2 regions of the Streptomyces sp. NPDC057854 genome follow, and region 1 is predicted to be linked to the other one. Evidence: riboswitches for the same ligand, from Rfam matches in the RefSeq annotation. Region 1 holds a riboswitch; the other holds the start of a gene.
What was found. A riboswitch is a leader RNA that binds a small molecule or an ion and turns the genes downstream of it on or off. The one in region 1 is predicted to bind glycine.
Positions count from the first base shown of each region.

Region 2: another riboswitch for glycine. It lies ahead of gcvT (glycine cleavage system aminomethyltransferase GcvT); the one in region 1 lies ahead of gcvP (aminomethyl-transferring glycine dehydrogenase).

Region 1 covers NZ_JBHVMF010000004.1:300,044-305,051, reverse strand. Annotated here, with positions in the region: gene ACFVQZ_RS09405 (MerR family transcriptional regulator) at 1-437, shown strand, start outside; gene ACFVQZ_RS09400 (DNA polymerase IV) at 511-1,968, shown strand; gene ACFVQZ_RS09395 (PRC-barrel domain-containing protein) at 1,999-2,370, opposite strand; glycine riboswitch at 2,484-2,583, shown strand; gene gcvP (aminomethyl-transferring glycine dehydrogenase) at 2,763-5,008, shown strand, end outside.
Region 2 covers NZ_JBHVMF010000005.1:47,230-52,237, forward strand. Annotated here, with positions in the region: gene gcvH (glycine cleavage system protein GcvH) at 1-321, opposite strand, end outside; gene gcvT (glycine cleavage system aminomethyltransferase GcvT) at 399-1,514, opposite strand; glycine riboswitch at 1,667-1,768, opposite strand; gene ACFVQZ_RS09620 (AAA family ATPase) at 1,940-2,596, shown strand; gene ACFVQZ_RS09625 (enhanced serine sensitivity protein SseB) at 2,704-3,444, shown strand; gene ACFVQZ_RS09630 (enhanced serine sensitivity protein SseB C-terminal domain-containing protein) at 3,542-4,336, shown strand; gene ACFVQZ_RS09635 (ABC transporter substrate-binding protein) at 4,563-5,008, shown strand, end outside.

The sequences.
Region 1 (5,008 bases):
AGCTGGACTACTGGGCCCGCACCGGGCTCGTCGAGCCGAGCGTGCGGCCGGCGTACGGCTCCGGCACGCAGCGGCTGTACAGCTTCCGGGACGTCGTCGTCCTGAAGATCGTCAAGCGTTTCCTCGACACGGGCGTGGCCCTCCAGAACATCCGGGCCGCCGTGCAGCACCTGCGGGCCCGCGGCTTCCGCGATCTGGAGCGGATGACGCTGATGAGCGACGGGGCGACGGTCTACGAGTGCTCCTCGCCCGACGAGGTCGTGTCGCTGCTCCAGGGCGGGCAGGGCGTCTTCGGGATCGCGGTGGGCGTCGTGTGGCAGGACGTCGAGGCGGCGCTCTCGCAGCTGCACGGGGAGCGCGTCGACACCGGCGAGACGCTGGTCGGACACAACCCGCAGGACGAGCTGGCGCGCCGGCGGCGCGACCGGGCCGTCTGAGGGTTCCCTTCCGGCCGGTGCGGGCGGGTGCCCGTACCGGCGATTGTCAGTGGCGTGAGGCAGCATCGGAGACGTGAGAGCCGCCCCCACGATCCTGCACCTGGACATGGACGCCTTCTTCGCCGCGGCCGAGCAGGCGTCGAAGCCGAGCCTGCGCGGGAAGCCGGTCGTGGTCGGCGGGCTCGGGCCGCGCGGTGTGGTCGCGACCGCGTCGTACGAGGCGCGGCGCTTCGGGGTGCACTCGGCGATGCCGATGGCGCAGGCGCGGCGGCTGGCGCCGCACGCGGCGTACCTGGTGCCCCGGTTCGCCTTCTACCGGGCGATCAGCGGTCAGGTCATGGAGCTGCTGGCGCGGCTGTCGCCGCTGGTGGAGCCGCTGAGCCTCGACGAGGCGTTCGTGGACCTGGAGGCCGGCGGGCTCGCGGACGACAGCGCGAGCGCGCGGGCGGTGGGGGAGCGGCTGCGGGCGGAGATCCTGGCGACGACCGGGCTGACCGGGTCCGTGGGGCTCGCCGGGTCGAAGATGCTGGCGAAGATCGCCTCGGAGGAGGCGAAGCCGGACGGTCTCGTGCTGATCGAGCCGGGCACCGAGCGGGCGCTCCTGGCGCCGCGGTCGGTGCGGATCATCCCCGGAGTGGGGCCGGCCACCGGTGACCATCTGCGGCGGGCCGGGATCACGACGGTCGCCGAGGTCGTGGAGGCCGGCGAGGACGAGCTCGTACGGATCCTGGGGCGGTCGCACGGGGCCGGGCTGTACCGGATGGCGCTGGGGCACGACGACCGGCCCGTGGTGGCGGAGCGGGACGCGAAGTCGGTGTCCGTGGAGGACACCTTCGACGTGGACCTGCACGACCGGCTGCGGATCCGGCTGGAGGTGGAGCGGCTGGCGGAGCGGTGCGTGGCGCGGCTGCGGGGCTCGGGGCACTCGGGACGGACGATCGTGCTGAAGGTGCGCCGGTACGACTTCTCGACGCTGACCCGGTCGGAGACGCTGCGGGGGCCGACGGACGATCCGCTGGTGGTGCGGGAGGCGGCGGAGCGGCTGCTGGAGCTGGTGGACACGACGGGCGGGGTGCGGCTGCTGGGGGTCGGGGTGAGCGGGCTCGCGGACTACACGCAGGAGGACCTGTTCGCCCAGGCCGAGGCGGAGGCGGCGGGGGAGGCCGAGGCCGCTGCGGCCGGGGCGGGGGCCGGAGCCGGTGGCGTCGCCGGTGCGGCGGATGCGGCGGATGCGGCCGATGTGGCGGACGTGGTGCCCGCCGCGCCGGCGACCGCCTCCGAGACCGCGGTACGCCGGTGGGCGCCGGGCCACGACGTGCGGCACGCGGTGCTCGGGGCCGGCTGGGTGCAGGGCAGCGGGCTGGGGCGGGTCACGGTCCGGTTCGAGGAGCCCGGCGCCACGGCCCCGGGGCGGGTGCGGACCTTCGCCGTGGACGATCCGGAGCTGGAGCCGTCGGACCCGCTGCCGCTGGTGCCCGGCGGGGTGACGGGGGCGGAGGCGTCCGCCCCGGTGCTCCAGACGGGTGAGTGACCACTCTGCGCCGACGGGGCGGCGCGGGGGTCACGCGGCGTCGTCCTGGCCCGCGAGGCGGCCGAAGTCCGGGATCTGCGCGGGCGGGGGCGGGAGGGTCAGCTGGTAATGGCGGTAGAGCTGGAGCTCCTGCTCGGGGGAGAGGTGACGGCCCACGCCGAAGTCGGGGGCGTCCTTGATGAGGGAGCGCTCGAAGGGGATGTGGAGACCGTCGTCGGCCAGTTCGCTCGGCTCCAGGGGGACGAAGGCGTCCCGGCTGAACAGTCCGGTGCGCACGGCCGCCCACTCGGGGACGCCGGTCGCGTCGTCCAGGTACACCTCGTCCACGGTTCCGATCTTGTGTCCGTTCCGGTCGAACGCCTTGCGGCCGATCAGGCTGCGCGGATCGATGTCGGTCTGCACGGTCCCTCCAACTGGTCGCAACTGCACTACACCCCTACGAAAGGGCACATCCTGGATGTCGGCCACTTGAGCGATGACGGCGACAACCGCGCTGGTAGGCTGGCTGTGGCTGTCGACACCGTGCGGGAGAGTCCTCCGGAGAAGGTTTCCGGGGGCGCCGAAGGAGCAAATCCTCCCCGGAATCTCTCAGGCACCCGGTACCGCGCGGGCGAGGTCACTCTGGAAAGCAGGGCGGGAGTCCGACGGCCCCCGCTCTCACCGACGGTGAAAGCCGGCGTGCCCGCGGGCGTGCCGGTGAAGCTCTCAGGTTGAGATGACAGAGGGGGAGGCCGTCCGGGCACCCGCGCCGTGGTGCCCCTCGCAGGTCGTGACGACCAGGAGGCCCCCGCATCATGACCGCCAACCGCACTCCGCTCTCCGAGCTCGAACAGGGCATTCCCTTCGAGCAGCGGCACATCGGACCCGACGCCGAGGCGCGGGCCAAGATGCTCGCGCAGGTCGGGTTCGGCTCGCTCGACGAGCTGACGGCCGCCGCGGTGCCGGACGTCATCAAGAACGCCGAGGCGCTGGACCTGCCCGGCGCCCGCACCGAGGCCGAGGTCCTCGCCGAGCTGCGCTCCCTCGCCGGCCGCAACCAGGTCCTCGCCCCGATGATCGGCCTCGGCTACTACGGCACCTTCACGCCGCCCGTCATCCTCCGCAACGTCATGGAGAACCCGGCCTGGTACACGGCGTACACGCCCTACCAGCCGGAGATCTCGCAGGGCCGCCTGGAGGCGCTGCTCAACTTCCAGACGATGGTCGCCGACCTCACCGGTCTGCCGACCTCCGGCGCCTCCCTCCTCGACGAGGGCACCGCCGCCGCCGAGGCCATGGCGCTCTCCCGCCGGGTCGGCAAGGTGAAGAACGGCGTCTTCCTCGTCGACGCCGACGCCCTCCCGCAGACCATCGCCGTCATCGAGACCCGCGCCGAGCCCACCGGCGTCGAGGTCGTCGTCGCGGACCTGTCCGACGGCATCCCCGCCGAGGTCGCCGAGCGCGGCGTCTTCGGCGTCCTCCTCCAGTACCCCGGCGCCTCCGGCGCGGTCCGCGACATCAAGCCGCTGATCGACGCCGCCCACGAGCTCGGCGCGGTCGTCACCGTCGCCGCCGACCTGCTCGCGCTCACCCTGCTCGCCTCGCCCGGCTCGCTCGGCGCCGACATCGCCGTCGGCACCACCCAGCGGTTCGGCGTCCCGATGGGCTTCGGCGGCCCGCACGCCGGCTACATGGCCGTCCAGGACAAGCACGCCCGCTCCCTCCCCGGCCGCCTCGTCGGCGTCTCCGTCGACGCCGACGGCAACAAGGCGTACCGTCTCGCCCTCCAGACCCGCGAGCAGCACATCCGCCGCGAGAAGGCCACCAGCAACATCTGCACCGCCCAGGTGCTCCTCGCCGTCATGGCCGGCATGTACGCCGTCTACCACGGTCCGGACGGTCTGAAGCAGATCGCGCAGCGCACCCACCGGTACGCCGCGATCCTCGCCGCCGGCCTGACCGCCGGGGGCGTCGAGCTCACCCAGGGCGCGTTCTTCGACACGATCACCGCCCGCGTGCCCGGCCGCGCCGACGCCGTCGTCGCCGCCGCCCGCGAGGCCGGCGTCAACCTGTACCGCGTCGACGCCGACCACGTCTCCGCCTCCTGCGACGAGACCACCGGCCGCGAGCAGCTCGCCGCCGTCTGGGGCGCCTTCGGCGTCACGGCGGACGTCGAAGCCCTGGACGCCGCCACCGAGGACGCCCTCCCGGCCGCGCTGCTGCGCTCCGACGCGTACCTCACCCACCCGGTCTTCCACGCGCACCGCTCCGAGACCTCGATGCTGCGCTACCTGCGCCGCCTCGCGGACCGCGACTACGCGCTCGACCGCGGCATGATCCCGCTCGGCTCCTGCACCATGAAGCTGAACGCGACCACCGAGATGGAGCCGGTGACGTGGCCCGAGTTCGGCCAGATCCACCCCTTCGCGCCGATGGAGCAGGCCCAGGGCTACGCCACGCTCATCACCGAGCTGGAGGAGCGCCTGGCCGAGGTCACCGGCTACGACAAGGTCTCCATCCAGCCCAACGCCGGCTCGCAGGGCGAGCTGGCCGGTCTGCTCGCCGTCCGCGCCTACCACCGCGCCAACGGCGACGAGCAGCGCACCGTGTGCCTCATCCCGTCCTCCGCGCACGGCACCAACGCCGCCTCCGCGGTGATGGCCGGCATGAAGGTCGTCGTCGTGAAGACCGCCGAGGACGGCGAGGTCGACGTCGAGGACCTGCGCGCCAAGATCGCCCAGTACCGCGACGAGCTCGCCGTGCTCATGATCACGTACCCGTCGACGCACGGCGTCTTCGAGGAGCACGTCGCCGACATCTGCGCCGAGGTCCACGAGGCCGGCGGCCAGGTGTACGTCGACGGCGCCAACCTCAACGCGCTGGTCGGCCTCGCCAAGCCGGGCCACTTCGGCGGCGACGTGTCGCACCTCAACCTGCACAAGACCTTCTGCATCCCGCACGGCGGCGGCGGCCCCGGCGTCGGCCCGGTCGCGGTGCGCGCGCACCTCGCCCCGTACCTGCCGAACCACCCGCTCCAGCCCACCGCGGGCCCGGAGACCGG
Region 2 (5,008 bases), on a different contig from region 1:
CGACAGGCGCACCTTGAACAGCCAGCCGCCCTCGAACGGGGCGGTGTTCACCAGCGCCGGGTCGTCCACGACGTCCTGGTTGGCCTCGACGACCTCACCGGACACAGGGGCGTACAGCTCGCTGACGGACTTGGTCGACTCCAGCTCGCCGCAGGACTCGCCCTCGGTCACGGTGTCGCCGACCGCGGGAAGCTGGACGTAGACGATGTCACCGAGGGCGTTGGCCGCGTGCTCGGTGATGCCGACCGTGGCGACGCCGTCCTCGACGGCCGACAGCCACTCGTGCTCCTTGCTGTAGCGAAGCTGCTGGGGGTTGCTCATGGCCTGATTCTCCTGGATCGGGGGAGTGCGGATGTACGGGGGTCTTGCGGGGTGAGACGTTTCGCGAGACGAACGCGTCACTTCTGGCGCTTGTAGAACGGCAGCGCGACGACCTTGTACGGCTCGTGGGTGCCGCGGATGTCCACGCCCACGCCCTCGGTGCCGGGCGCCGCGTGCGCCGCGTCGACGTACGCCATCGCGATCGGCGCGCCGAGCGTGGGGGAGGGGGCGCCGGAGGTGATCTCGCCGACGACCTCGCCGCCCGCGACGACCTGCATGCCGGCGCGCGGGACGCGGCGGCCCTCGGCGACCAGGCCGACCAGCTTGCGCGGCGGGGCGGTCTCGGCGCGCTCGGCGGCGGCCTCCAGCGCCTTGCGGCCGACGAAGTCGCCCGGCTTCTCGAACTTCACGACCCGGCCGAGACCGGCGTCGAAGGGGGTGAGGGAGGTGGTCAGCTCGTGCCCGTACAGCGGCATGCCCGCCTCCAGGCGCAGCGTGTCGCGGCAGGACAGGCCGCACGGGATCAGGCCGGCGCCCGCGCCCGCCTCCGTCAGGGCCTTCCAGACGCCCTCGGCGTGCTCCGGCTTCAGGAACAGCTCGAAGCCGTCCTCGCCGGTGTAGCCGGTGCGGGCGATCAGCGCCGGGACGCCGGCGACGGTGCCGGGGAGGCCCGCGTAGTACTTGAGGCCGTCCAGGTCGGCGTCGGTGAGCTGCTTCAGGATGCCGGGGGACTCCGGGCCCTGGACGGCGATCAGGGCGTACGCGTCGCGGTCGTCGCGGACCTCGGCGTCGAAGCCGGCCGCGCGCTCGGTCAGGGCGTCCAGGACGACCTGGGCATTGGAGGCGTTGGCGACGACCATGTATTCCGTCTCGCCGAGGCGGTAGACGATCAGGTCGTCGAGGATGCCGCCGTCCTCCCGGCAGATCATCGTGTAGCGGGCGCGGCCGTTGCCCACCGTGGAGATGTTGCCGACCAGGGCGTAGTCGAGCAGGTCGACGGCCTGCGGGCCGGTGACGGTGATCTCGCCCATGTGGGAGAGGTCGAAGAGACCGGCCTTGGTGCGGACGGCGTTGTGCTCGTCGCGCTCGCTGCCGTACCGCAGCGGCATGTCCCAGCCGGCGAAGTCGGTCATGGTCGCGCCCAGGGAACGATGCACGGCATCGAGGGCGGTCAGACGGGGGGTGGTGCTCATGATGGACGTGGCTCCCGGGTCCCGAAGGCGGAAAACATGACAGGCAAGGACGTTCCTCCCCATCTGTCATGGAACCTGAGAGGTTCACCGGGGGCATCCCCGGCTTGCACCTTGGGTGGGGACACGACGGGCGTCCCGCTTTTCAGATCTGCCTCATCCACGCGGTACGGGGCCTGAGAGATTCAAGGGAGGGACTTGCTCCTTCGGCGCCCGGACGGCCCAGGGCCGGTCCGGAACTCTCCCGCGCGGATTCGAGCGGCCGGTATGCGGTTGTACGGCGCTGCGCGCGCCTGGCGCGCACATCATCGCACGCGGTGTCCGCGCCGCAAATCGCTTGTCTCGGATTACCGATTCTTTACACTTCGTGGGCAAGGGTCTCTGAGGTCGCCCGGTCCGTCTCCCGGGGCCCGACAGGGGGAACAGCGATGAGGATCCAGCACTCAGGCGTCGTCGCCGGCGACGCCATACCGGCCCAGCGGGCCCGCGCCCGGACCGCCCGCGGGCGCGTCGTGCGGGACCTGCGCGACCGCGGCGGGCGCGTCCCGCGCGCCCTGACCTTCGCCGCCGGCGACGTCGTCGTCGTCTCCGGGCTGCCCGGCAGCGGCAAGTCCACCCTGCTGCGGCGCACCGCCCAGGGCCGCGGCATCGACTCGCAGGACACCCGCGAGCGCTGGGAGGCCCGGATGCCCCGCCTGCTGCCGTACGCGCTCTACCGCCCGCTGGTCCGAATCGCGCACTACGCCGGGCTGCACCGGGCCCTGCGCTCCGGCGCCGGGGTCGTCGTGCACGACTGCGGCACCCAGTCCTGGGTGCGCGGCTGGCTCGCCCGCGCCGCCGCCCGCCGCGGCCGCGCCCTCCACATGGTCCTCCTCGACGTCGACCCGGACACCGCCCGGGACGGGCAGCGCGAGCGGGGCCGCGGGGTGTCCGCGTACGCCTTCGCCCGGCACCGCAGGGCCGTCGGCCGGCTCGTCGCCGCCGTCGAGGCGGGCCGGCCGCCGCGCGGCTGCGCCTCCGCCACCCTCCTCGACCGGGACGCGGCGACCGCGCTGCGCCGCATCGGCTTCCGCGAGCCGGGCTGACCGCCGGCTGCCCGGAGGCGGGTTCTGGTCACAGCCGGGGCGGGGCGGCGTTAGGGTGCTGCGGGACGGCCGGGACCAGGGCCGTACGAGAAGGGGACGGAACCGCCGTGGACGTGACGTGGCCGGGCAACGAGCTGGAGGAGGCGCTGGCCGCCGCGCTCGGGGAGCCCGCGGCCGGAGGCCGGCTCATCGAGGTGCTCGGCCGCAGCCAGGTCTGGGTCCCGCTGCCCAACGGCGGCGGCCCCGACAGCGCCGACCTGGACCTCGCCACTCTGGAGATCGGCGGCGGCGCGTACGTGCCGGTCTACAGCTCGCAGGAGCAGTTCCTCGCCTGCGTCGGCCCGCACATGTCCTTCGCCGTCGCCCCCGCCCGTGACTTCGCCCGCGGTCTGCCCCCGCAGCTCGGCATCGCCGTCAACCCCGGCGGCACCGTCGGCGTCCCGCTGCCGCCGCCCGCCGTCGCCGAGCTGTGCCGGGTCGGCCGCACCGCCCTCGACGGTCCCGCGACCGGCGGCCGGGTCCGGCTCTTCGAGCCCGACTGGCAGGACGACCCGGTCGACTTCCTCGCCGCCGCTGCCGCCGAGTTCGAGGCCACCGGCGTCGTCGCCACCGCCCGCCGCACCCTCGCCAGCGTCGAGGGCACCGAACCGGCCCTCTTCGTCGGCGTCCAGCTCACCGGCTGGGACGGCGTGGACCGCAACGCGCCGCTGGACGCCCTCGGCCGCGCCCTCGGCCGCGTCGAGGTCGCCTGGCCGGTCAACCTCATCCTCCTCGACATGGCCCAGGACCCGGTCGCCGACTGGATGCTGGAACGGGTGCGCCCCTTCTACCAGCGCACCGCCGGCTGACCCCGGCGCTGTCTAAGCTGGACCGACCGAGACCGATCCACCGAACCGAGCCGTGACCGAGCCGTACGACACCGAGGACAGAGGGGCGGGACCCAGGGTGAGCGCGTCAGGGGGCGCCACGACCGGACAGGTCGAGCACATGCTGCGCCAGGTGGCGCCCGGACGCTACGACGCGTACGAGGGGCTGCTGCACGCCCTGGCCGACGGCGAGCTGTACATGCTGCTCTGGCAGGGCGCCCCGGGGTCGCCGGAGGCCCAGTACGGCAACATGGAGGTCGACGGCCACGGCTACGCGCCCTGCGTCACCTCGCCCGGCGAACTGGCCGCCTCCGGCTGGCAGCGCGCCCACGAGCGCACCACCGGCCGGGAGATCGCCCGCGCCCTCTACCCGGAGCGCTGGGGCGTCTGGCTCAACCCGCACGCGCCCGGCGGCGGCGTCGGCATCCCGTGGGCCGATCTGCGCCGGATCGCCACCGGCCTCGACCGGATGCCCGCCGGACCGCTCCGGGTCTCCGAACCGGCCCTGGAGATCCCGCAGTTCTACGCCCAGCTCACCCAGAACGCGCACCGGACGCCGGCCGTCCGCTCGCTCCGCCGCGGCTGGGTGCAGCCCGCGCTGGGGACTCCGTACCTGGTCATCGGCCTGGACCTGTACGACGGTTCGGCCGCGACCGTCGACGAGGTGCGGGCGATGATGCGCCAGTCGATCAACGCCGTGCCCGAGGGGCTGCCGGTCTCGACGGTCGCGCTCTCCGACGCGTACGACCCGGTGGCGCTCTGGCTGCGGGCCCACGCGCGGCCCTTCTACGACCGCGAGGCGCACGGCACCCCGTCCCAGCATGCGGGAGCACACCGTCCGGGATACGGCTACCCGCCCGCGCGGCGCGGCTGACGCCCGCTTCGTCCCCGTCACCCCGCTCTGGCCGAAATCCCTTGCCAGAGCGGGGTTTTGCGTCCGCTTGCGGACGCTCCGGGCGCCGATGTCCGGCAACCGCCCGATTTGGTGACTGTCCGGGTCTCAGGTTGGTATCACCGCTATGCGGACTGTTCTCTGCGCCGTCACTCGCCAGTAGCGTTCGGCCGGTCAAGACCACACATGGCGACCCAGGGGTGGACCCATGCGCATACTCAATTCCCGGTCGACCCGGGCTCTGACGGCGGCCATCACGGTCGGCCTCATCGCCACGGGCTGCGCGAGCGACCGGGACAAGGACGAGAACAAGTCCGGAGCCAAGGACACCTTCGTGTTCGGCGCCCCGGGCGACCCGGCCTCCCTCGACCCGGCCCTCGCGAGCGACGGCGAGACCTTCCGGGTCACCCGCCAGGCGTTCGAGGCGCTCCTGGAGCACGAGCCCGGCGGCAGCAAGCTCGTCGGCGGGCTCGCCGAGAAGTGGTCGAGCAACCCCGAGGGCACCGTCTGGACCTTCAACCTCCGCCAGGGCGTGAAGTTCCACGACGGCGAGACCTTCGACGCGAAGGCGGTCTGCGCCAACTACGACTACTGGTTCAACTGGAAGGGCACCTACCAGTCGAGCGCGGTCTCGTACTACTGGCAGACCATCAT